Regions from separate parts of the Shewanella sp. 38A_GOM-205m genome, predicted to be linked through region 1. Evidence: riboswitches for the same ligand, from Rfam matches in the RefSeq annotation. Region 1 holds a riboswitch; each other region holds the start of a gene.
The links. A riboswitch is a leader RNA that binds a small molecule or an ion and turns the genes downstream of it on or off. The one in region 1 is predicted to bind lysine.

Region 1 (3,486 bases):
TGATGGCAGCTGGCACCTGTGGATGACAGAATCGTGGTGTCCGATATCGGCGAGCAGTGATCGCCAAACACAGCCCCGGAAAGCACGGCGGCCAGCATAGGCAACATCATGCCACTGTGGCTGCCCATGGCCATATCGGCGGCAATCGGCAACATGATACCAAAGGTGCCCCAGCTGGTGCCGGTAGAAAAGGCGGTAAGCCCAGCCAAAATAAACAGCACGGCCGGCAACAAGGCAAAGGGAATATTGCCACTGGCGAGGCTGGCCATAAACTTGCCGGTTTCCAGTGAGCCTATGATCCCGGCTATGGTCCAGGCAAACATCAGAATATAGATGGCCGGCAACATGGAACGGGCACCCGAGGTGAGTGCCTTGAGGATCATCTTGGCTTCAATCTTCTGGATAAAGGCCAGCAGCAGCGTCACCACCAGACCGATGGAAGCACCAAAGAACAGAGATGAGCCCACATCGGTTTTCTCGAAGGCACCTATGATACTGAAAGGCAGGCTTTCTGCCGCCAGGGCATCGGCACCACTGGAAACCATAAAATAGAAGGTCGCCACCACCAAGACACCTATGGGCAGGAACAGGCCGTGCACCTGGCCGGTTTCCGCCTCGGGCAGATCGGCATTGGCGCCGGGTGGCAGCCCCTTGGACTCATCATAGAGATTGCCCTTGCGGGCGTTGAGCTCGTGTTTGCGCATGGCGCCGATATCCAGCTCCATAAAGGTGACGCACAGCAAGAGCGCCAGGGCAAACAGGGCATAGAAGTTCATCGGGATCATCTGCACGAAAGCGCTCAGATGTCCGGTCTCGGTAAACCCGTGGGCGGTGAGAATGCCGCCGATAAGGGCGATAATATAGGCGCCCCAACTGGACACCGGCGAGATAACGCACACGGGCGCCGCGGTAGAATCCAAAAGATACGCCAGTTTGGAGCGGGAGATATAATATCTGTCGGTCAGAGGCCTAGCGATACTGCCCACCACCAGGCTGTTGAAGTAGTCATCGATAAACACCGCACAGCCGAGAAACATGGTCAGCAGCTTGGCATCACGGCGATTACGGATATGCTGTCTGGCCCAGTTGGCAAAGGCTCTGGCCGAGCCACTGACGGTGATCAGCGCAGTGATCATCCCCAGCAGCACCAGGAACCCCAGAATATACAGGTTCCAGGCATTGAAAGCGCCATCGTCCCATACCAGGGAAAGCACCCTTTGCCCCAGATAAACCCCGGTGTCCAATACCGACCATTGATTGAGCAACAGGGCTCCAATCAATATCCCCAGTCCCAGCGATAACAGCACCCGACGGGTGAGGATCGCCAATAAAATTGCCACAACCGGCGGCAACAAAGAGAGTGCCGAATCGGCATAACTTGTTAGTGTCATTGAGTCTTGTTCTTCGTTAAATACGAATGGAGGGCAACTGAACTGGTGGGAAAAGGCAATGGCATACCGAGTAGCACCTGTCCTTTCAGTAGCGCTCCATAGTAACGTCAATCTGTCATCCCGACAGAATATACTATGGCAGTGCTGCCCCTATTTGGTAACAGCCCCAGCGGTGGACCTTGATAAGTCGCAACCACTTCGGCACCAAATCCTTTCGCGATACATAAACGGAATCACCCTGCTTACCGCTACTGATATTTAGTGCGCCTCTACTTCTCAGGACGCCTGATGTCAGGCGTGAGGCACATAAAAACATAGGCGGCTTTGAGGATGCTACCCCAAAGCCGCCTATCGTGACCTAGATCACAGATTAAATCAACTCGTTCAATTTAGGCACAACATCAAACAGGTCAGCTTCCAAGCCATAATCGGCAACCTGGAAGATAGGCGCTTCAGGATCTTTATTGATGGCCACAATGACTTTTGAGTCCTTCATACCGGCCAGATGTTGAATCGCCCCGGAGATACCCACAGCGATATAAAGCTCTGGCGCCACGATTTTACCCGTCTGGCCAACCTGCAGGTCGTTGGGAACAAAGCCGGCATCCACTGCTGCCCGCGATGCACCTACGGCGGCGCCAAGCTTATCGGCCAATGCTTCCAGCATGGCAAAGTTTTCGCCACTACCCATACCGCGACCACCGGAAACAATGACTCTGGCGCTGCCAAGCTCCGGACGAGCCGACTCGGTCAGGCTCTGGGATACAAAGCTGCTCTTGGCGTCGAAGACACTATCGAGCTGATTGATTTCAGCTGAACCTGTCTCGGCAACGGCGTCGAAGGCGCTGGCGCGCACTGTGGCCACTTTCTTATCGTCCAGACTCTTAACGGTTGCCATGGCGTTACCGGCATAAACGGGACGGACGAAAGTATCGGCATCAATCACCTTGGTGATCTCAGAAAGTTGAGCCACATCCAGCAAAGCCGCCACTCTTGGCAGTATGTCCTTACCCTGGCTTGAAGCTGCAGCCAGAATGTGGCTGTAGTCGCCACTCAGAGACAAGATGAGTTCACCAATATTGTCGGCAAGATGAGCACCATAGGCAGGGTTATCGGCCAGCAGTACTTTACTGACGCCTTCAAGCTTGGCGGCAGCATCGGCGGCGGCCTTACAATCCTGACCGGCAACCAAGAGGTGAATATCTCCCCCTATGGCTTTGGCTGCGACGACAACTTTGGCTGTGTCCTGTTTCAGGCTGGCATTATCGTGTTCTGCTATTACTAATACGGCCATTTAGATTACCTTCGCTTCGTTTTTCAACTTGTCCACCAGCTCCTCAACGGAAGCCACCATCACACCCGCCTGACGGCTGGCCGGTGCAGCTACCTCCAACACCTGTACGTGCTGCTTGAGCGCCACTCCCAGGTCATCAATGCTCATGGTCTCCAGCGGCTTGCGCTTGGCTTTCATGATATTGGGCAAAGAAGCATAGCGAGGCTCATTCAGACGCAGATCTGCGGTGACCACGGCAGGCAGAGGCATGGACAGAGTCTGTAAGCCGCCATCCACTTCACGGGTGACCAGCAGAGTTTCGCCTTCCAGCTTCACTTCAGATGCAAAGGTTGCCTGAGGCATACCAGCGAGCGCCGCCAGCATCTGTCCTGTCTGATTGTTATCGCCGTCGATGGACTGCTTACCGAGCAGAATAAGTTGCGCCTGTTCTTTGTCCTGCACCGCCTTGAGAAGTTTGGCAATAGAAAGGGGCACCAGCTCTTCATCGGTTTCGATGTGAATGGCACGGTCGGCACCCAGAGCCAGTGCGGTACGCAGCTGTTCCTGTGCCGCCTTGGGACCTATGCTGACAACGACGACTTCAGAAGCACTGCCGGCTTCTTTCAGACGCACGGCTTCTTCTACCGCAATCTCACAAAATGGATTCAACGCCATTTTCAGGTTGGCTGTTTCAACGCCTGTGTTGTCGGCCTTGACCCTGACCTTCACATTGGCATCGACCACACGTTTTACTGGCACCAATACTTTCATAGGGTTTCCTTCCTACACCTTGTATCTAATGTGGGTTGCGTACCGATGATA
Region 2 (3,486 bases), on a different contig from region 1:
GGCCGAGGCCGAACGGGACAGAACCCAACTGGAATATGAGCGCTACCGCCGCGGTTTTGAAAAAGGCGCCTTCACCCGTGCCGATGTCGACAACCGTCGTCAGTACTATCTCGGCGCCCAGGCCTCAGTAGAGGCGGCCGAGGCCGAAGCCCGGCGCGCCAAGCTGGCACTGGAAGCCGAGTATCAGGGGCAAAACACCCAGGTGGCCGAAATTGCCGCCATGTTGGAAAAAGCCAGATTCAATCTGGAGGAAACCAGCATGCGCGCCCCCTCAGACGGTTATGTGACCCAGTTGACCCTGAGACCGGGAATGATGGTGGTGCCCATGCCCCTCAGGCCTGTGATGACCTTTGTCCATCAGGAGGAGCGCTTTTTTGTCGGCGCCTTTAGGCAAAACTCGCTGCTGCGGCTGAAACCCGGTTTCAAGGCCGAGCTGATCTTCCGCGCCCTGCCGGGCAAGGTGTTTCAAGCCGAAGTTGTCGAAGTACTGCCGGCCATAGGCGAGTCTCAGGTGCAGGCGCAGGGGCAGCTCTATGGCTCGTCACAAATTCGCCTCAACGGCCGGCCACTGGTGAAACTCAAGCCGCTGGATGATCTGAGTCAGTATCATTTGCCACTGGGCACCAATGTGGAGATCGCCATCTATTCCGATAGCTTTGAGCATGTATCAATCATGCGTAAGGTATTGATAAGGATGAAAAGCTGGCAGAACTATCTCTATCTGGATCACTGATATTCCTTATCGACGCGCAAGCCTTTGGCAAGAGTAAAAAGCCCCGGGAACACTCCCGGGGCTTTTTTGTATCCCATCTCAGCCTCAGCCGATGGCGGCCTCGGGAGCCGCCTGGAAGCGCCTGGCGTGATAGAGGCAGAAGAGTGCAAACCAAGCGGCACTCACCAGGAAACCGGCCAGGGTGGAATGCAGCAGCCCCATGGCCAGATACCCCAGCGCCGCCCCGAAGGCGACGGTCAGGGCATAAGGCAACTGGGTCAGCACATGATCTATATGGTGACAGCCGGCGCCGGTGGCCGACAGAATACTGGTGCTGGAGATGGGCGAACTGTGGTCGCCAAACACAGCGCCGGCCAGCACAGCCGACAGCATGGGCAGCAGAAGTTGGATATCGCTGGCGGCGGCCATATCTCCGGCGAGTGGCAACATGATACCGAAAGTCCCCCAACTGGTGCCTGTGGCAAAGGCCATGGCGCAGGAGAGCACAAACACCACCACAGGCAGCAGCCCTGTGGGCAGATTGCCGTTAGCCAGGCTGGCGAGATATTTGCCGGTTTCCATGTCACGCACCACGGCGCCTATGGTCCAGGCAAACAGCAGTATGTTGATCGCCGGCAACATGGCCATGACCCCTCTGGGGGCGGCACGCAGCCAAGTGGATATCCCAAGGCCGAGGCGCAGAGCCAACAGGCCAGACACCGCCAGGCTGCAAAGGGCGCCGTAAACCAAAGACGAACCCACATTGGTATGTTCAAAGGCGCCCAGCACACTGAAGGCCCGACCATTGGCGGCCAATACCTGGGCCCCGGAGTCCAGCATGAAATAGATACTCGCCGCCGTCAGTGTCACTATCGGCAACACCATATCCAGCATGCCGCCGCGGCTGTCGGCCGGGGCTTCCATATCCAGCCCTATTGGCCTGCCCTTGGATTCATCCCAGAGCTTGCCTTCGAGCGCCCGCTGCTCATGCTGTCGCATCGGCCCAATATCCAGTTGGAAGGCGATGACCACCACCACCATGATCAGGGTAAATACCGCATAGAGATTCATGGGGATCATCTGCACAAAGGCGGCGATCGGGCTCTGGTCTGTCACCCCATGGGCCACGAGTATGCCGCCCACCAGGGCAATGATATAGGCCCCCCAGGAGGAGATGGGCATCAATACGCACACGGGCGCCGCGGTTGAGTCCAGCAGATAGGCCAACTTGGCGCGGGAGATCTGGAATCTGTCGGTCACAGGGCGGCAAATGGGCCCCACCGACAAGCTGTGGAAGAAGTCGTCAATAAAGAAGGCAAACACCATCAAGCCGGTGAGCGACTTGGCACTCTTGCGGCTCTGGCAGCGCCTGGCGGCCCATTCGGCGAAGGCCCGGGTCGCCCCCGAGGCGGTCATCAAGCTGATAAGCCCACCCAGCAGCAGCATAAACAGCAGCATATTCAGGTTATCGCTGTTGGGAGCACCATCGACCCAGAAGATTTTCAGCACACTGTCAAACAGGTAACGCAGCGATTGCAGCGGTGAAAACTGCTGTAACATCAGGCTGCCGGCGACTATGCCAACCCCGAGGGAGAGCAGTACTCTACGGGTGATGATCGCCAGCGCAACCGCCAGCAGAGGAGGAACTATGGACCAGGGAGAGTCCGCAAAATGCATGATATTCATGATCTCTTTACACCTAAAACAACTAAGGTGGAGATCTACCGATAGGATCGAAGAAACTCAGACCAAGGAGGGCAGAAACTTCTCAGCTCCTTCAGGTAGCGCTCCATAGTGGATGACTATGGCAGTCCTGCACCTGTTAGATACAGAACCAGCAGCTAGGTTTGATGGCCTGGCTACTTCGGCGCCGACTCCTTTCCCCGGGCCTCAAAGGCATCACCCTCTTCCCGGTTACTCTTAGGCAGCGCGCCTCTACTCAAAGGTATTCGACTGGCATTCTAACTATCACGGCCCCAATAGCAAGCCGGATTGTGCCTCTGGCGGTAAATATCCCGCCCGGTTGGCATTAAGCCTTTGGTAAGTGACTCATGTCTGGGCTCGCAAATGCCAGCTCCGGCTGTTGACGGCAACCACAGCTGCACCTAGGATCGCCCTCCCCTACCGCGACACTGAAATAACAATTAAAGGTGTGCAAATGACTCTGTTACAACGTTTTTGTGTGGCACTCTGTGCCTTGTTCTCCAGCCATTCCATGGCAACGCCCACCCGGGCACCTATACTGCTGCAAGGCGCCATGGATGTCGAAGTCGACACCCTGGTTCAGGCCCTGAAAGACCCCAAACAGACAACTCTTGGTTCCTGGACTTTCTGGCAAGGCACTGTGGATGGCTATCCTGTCATAGTGTCCCGTACTGAAATAGGTATGGCCAATGCGGCCGCCTCCACCACACTGGCGATAGAAAAATTTCAACCCGGTTTTATTATCAACCAGGGCACCTCCGGCGGCCACGACCCGGCGCTGCACCGCGGCGACATAGTGCTGGGGAAATACAGCTTCAATATGGGTTCCTATCGCAGCGATCTACACCCCAAAGGCCAAGGCATAGATCCCAAACGCTGGCATAACTTCGATGTCACCATGCGTTTGCGTCAGGATGGCAAGCTGGTGGAACACAAGCGCTTTGATGCCGATCCCAAGTTGCTGGCTCTGGGACAACAACTGGTGTCAGCTTATCGCCATGGCAAGGTAGTGACCGGCGTGATCGGCAGTGCCGATGAGTGGAACCGCGAAGTCGACCGCATCGAGTGGC
Region 3 (3,486 bases), on a different contig from region 1:
CTGTATGCTCTGGGCTATCACCTCTCTATAGCTCAGATAACTTAATATGCCTTCCGCATCTCGGCTGGCATCGGCAAGATCGATACGCTCCTGGCTGCCAAGCTCCAAAGTAAAGGCCGACACTGCGACTTTCAGCTCTCTGCCCCGGCTATTGGCATAGTCGCTGAGCTGCCACCAGGGATTGAAGGCCGCTTCATCCATGGCGCCGCCAAAACCTTTAGGCATCACCAGGGTATAGGGAATATGAAAGTAGCCGGCAGCGGACAGCTCATATTCGGGGCAATAGAGATGTTTACAGGACTTGGGGCCGGTGTGCAGATCCAGCACTATGTCAGCGCCGTGCGCCAGTTTTTGCAGATTGAGCGCCAATCTCTGCCCGGTCGTCACTCCCCAGGGATTGGCCAATGCCTGTTCACAGTTGGCAATAAGAAGACGACGAAAAGCGTCAAACAGTGCTTGCTCCGGCAGCTCACTATGCTGCAGATACCAGTCATCCAGGTGGACGGCCTGATCCAGATAGGCTCGGTTCCAGTTGATACCTGTGATGGGATCGAAACGGCCCAAGGTAAACTCACCGCTTTTCTGGTTAATCCCCAAGGGGTTGGCCAGAGGCACCAGGGTGATATCTCCCAGAGGCGGATGAGCCTTGAAGTACTGCAGCAACTGCAAAATCACCGCATTGCCCTGCACCTCGGCGCCATGCACATTGGCCTGAATATAGACGCTGGGCGCCGCATCGCTGGTACCTTTGAAGCGATAAACAGGTATGGTCAAGGGCTGGCCGGCAGCCAGCTCCCCAACCGGCAGATGTTCAAGCTGCATCCTGAGCCCCTTCAAACAGGTTACGATGCAAAGCGGCAACAACATCACCGGCTTCGGCTTCCGACACCAAGACACAAAGATTGTGCGGACTGGCGCCCTGACAGATCATCCTGACGTTGTGGGGTTCGAGCACTTCAAATACCCGGCGACAGATCCCGGCAGTAGTGGCTATCTTGTTGCCTATGATGGCCACCAGAGCCAGCTTATCTTCCACCCGCACACGGCAGTTTTGCGACAATTCCTGCAGCAGGGCTTCGGTCAGAAGCCCCTTGCCGGCCGAATCTGAGCCCGTTTTGTCCAGCGTCAGCGACACGTTCACCTCTGAGGTGGTAATGAGATCGACACTGATCTTGTGCCGCGCCAACACGGCAAAGGTCTCTGCCAAAAAGCCCTGGGCATGCAACATCTGCAAACTGTGCAAGTTAAGTAGGGTCTGATCTCGTCTCACCGCAACGGCCCTGAATACCGGCTCATCTTCCACTTGGTGACGGATCCAGGTGCCACCTTTTTCCGGTGCCCGACTGGAGCCGACAAACACCTGGATCTGTTGACGCACCGCCGGCAAGATGGTGGCAGGGTGCAACACCTTGGCACCGAAAGTAGCCATCTCTGCCGCCTCATTAAAACTGATTTCTGCGATAGGCCTGGCGTTGGGAGCCAGTCGGGGATCCGTGGTGTAAATCCCTTCTACATCGGTCCAGATCTCGACCGCATCGGCTTCCAGCGCCTCAGCCAAAAGGGCCGCAGAATAATCGCTGCCACCACGCCCAAGCGTAGTGGTTCGGCCATCGGCATCGGCGCCGATAAAGCCCTGGGTCACCAGCAGTTGCTGCTCAAGCAAAGGTTGCAATTTCTCTGTCGCCAGTCGCTTCAACTCGGCGATTTGTGGCTCGGCCTTACCGAAATGGCTATCGGTACGCATCACCTGGCGCACATCAAAGGCGCTGGCCTTGGCACCACGTTCTCTCAATACCGCGGCAAACAGCGCTGAAGAACACTGTTCGCCCAAAGATAGGATCTCATCGACCATAGCATGACTCGGCGCCTGCAATAACCTGGCACTGAGCGTTGCCATGCGGCTGAGCAAAGCATCCAGCGCCGCGGCAACATCTGCCGGTCTGCCAAGTTTATCCAGAATTGCGTATTGAATGGTGGCTATCTCTTTCAATAGCTTGAGACGGCGCTCATCCCCCATGTCTGCCTGAGACAGCTCCACCAACAGATTGGTTACGCCACTGGATGCACTGACCACAACCAGACGGGTGGCCGGGTTTCCAAGCACTATATCGGCACAGCGATTCATCGCCGGATAATCGGCAACTGAGGTACCACCAAACTTGGCAACAACAAGAGACATCAGCGCATTCCCCCACAGGCAGGTAACAGGGAAAGGTCGATAACGAGAATAGATTTCATGAGTTAAGCTCCGAACAGATAACGTTCGAAGAGCCTGGTGCAGAGATAACGCACCCTATAGCAGGGAAACAGCGATCGTCACCAGAAGCTCTCCACCAAAACCAGGTGACAGTCGCCAGGATTCAGCCTGACCAACCGACCGGAAGCATAGCCAATACGCATCCCGACCTCGGCGTTAATCTCCCTCATGAGCCGTCATTGGAGAATTGGCCTCCTCTGACTCACTACCTAGTTAACGCACCTCTTCTGTTCCTTTCTCGCGAAAGGGATGAAAAAATTAGCAATAAAGTCCTTATGAAGTCAATGCTAATTTGCACAGGATGAAATTTCCTCAACTCATCCGTCACTGAGCTCGGGTAACTCGCTGACCAGGCGCGCCCTGGCAGCAAACTGTCCAAGCGCCACCTCTCGCTCCCCTTTCAGGCAAGGCACCAAGGTCAAGAGCCCACTATCAACGTAGTAAAGGGCATTTTGTCGATACTTTGATGCCAGTTCGATTGCCGCAGCCTTATCCAGAAACAGAGCCCAGCTTTTTTCCATATGACTGAGATCATCGGCAGCGCCTATGATCGCCCGGTAAGGAATGCCCAGCTTATCAATATCGTGTTGTAGCTGCCGATCGAGAAGGCGGTTTTGGCAAGAAGTGAGTTTTTGCCCAAGGGGATTATGGGCGGTGACAATAGCGAAAGGAACAGCGGAAGAAAACGACTGAGTCAATAAAAAGCATGCGCTCTGGTAGTACTGCCAGAGACTTTCAAATGCAGCATCCATTGTAGTATCTGTCTCTAATGAACCGGATTTATTCTAGCAAAGGCTTTTGCATTCCCCTAGCCCCGTGAGCAAGCTCACAGTAAGACAAAATACAAAATGCTTATCTTTCAATAGGTAACGCAAAAACTTGTGATATAGATCATAGTTGAACATTAATTTGTTAACATTTCATTTGTTAACAAATGCCCAATCCTAGTACAATGGATTGTATCGACAGAGGCTTAGAGTTAAGTGTGTGACCCGGCTAGCGCCATTACGCTACAGCATAAGTCTCTATCGATAACGACTCTGTACCAAATGTAATCTGGTTTTAAGATGACATTTTCTGGATTTTCCATGTCTTTCAGGAACTAAATCCCGCCACTGGGAATCCTAGACAGTACAGTTCGCGCCTCTCCGGGTGGAGAGCATACTTTTTGCTAATCATGAAGTGTGTTGCCGTTTCATTTCAGTTTTGAACAGCACTTACGTGAACCC

Region 2: another riboswitch for lysine. It lies ahead of N512_RS0113295 (Na+/H+ antiporter NhaC family protein); the one in region 1 lies ahead of N512_RS0100745 (Na+/H+ antiporter NhaC family protein).
Region 3: another riboswitch for lysine. It lies ahead of lysC (lysine-sensitive aspartokinase 3); the one in region 1 lies ahead of N512_RS0100745 (Na+/H+ antiporter NhaC family protein).

The regions. Positions count from the first base shown of each region.
Region 1 is NZ_JADP01000001.1:161,668-165,153, reverse strand. It holds gene N512_RS0100745 (Na+/H+ antiporter NhaC family protein) at 1-1,391, opposite strand, end outside; lysine riboswitch at 1,473-1,671, opposite strand; gene N512_RS0100740 (electron transfer flavoprotein subunit alpha/FixB family protein) at 1,762-2,685, opposite strand; gene N512_RS0100735 (electron transfer flavoprotein subunit beta/FixA family protein) at 2,686-3,435, opposite strand.
Region 2 is NZ_JADP01000020.1:87,258-90,743, forward strand. It holds gene N512_RS0113290 (HlyD family secretion protein) at 1-733, shown strand, start outside; gene N512_RS0113295 (Na+/H+ antiporter NhaC family protein) at 818-2,398, opposite strand; lysine riboswitch at 2,487-2,658, opposite strand; gene N512_RS0113300 (5'-methylthioadenosine/S-adenosylhomocysteine nucleosidase) at 2,871-3,486, shown strand, end outside.
Region 3 is NZ_JADP01000003.1:149,303-152,788, forward strand. It holds gene N512_RS0103815 (succinylglutamate desuccinylase/aspartoacylase family protein) at 1-822, opposite strand, end outside; gene lysC (lysine-sensitive aspartokinase 3) at 812-2,179, opposite strand; lysine riboswitch at 2,316-2,492, opposite strand; gene N512_RS0103830 (DUF3293 domain-containing protein) at 2,575-3,009, opposite strand.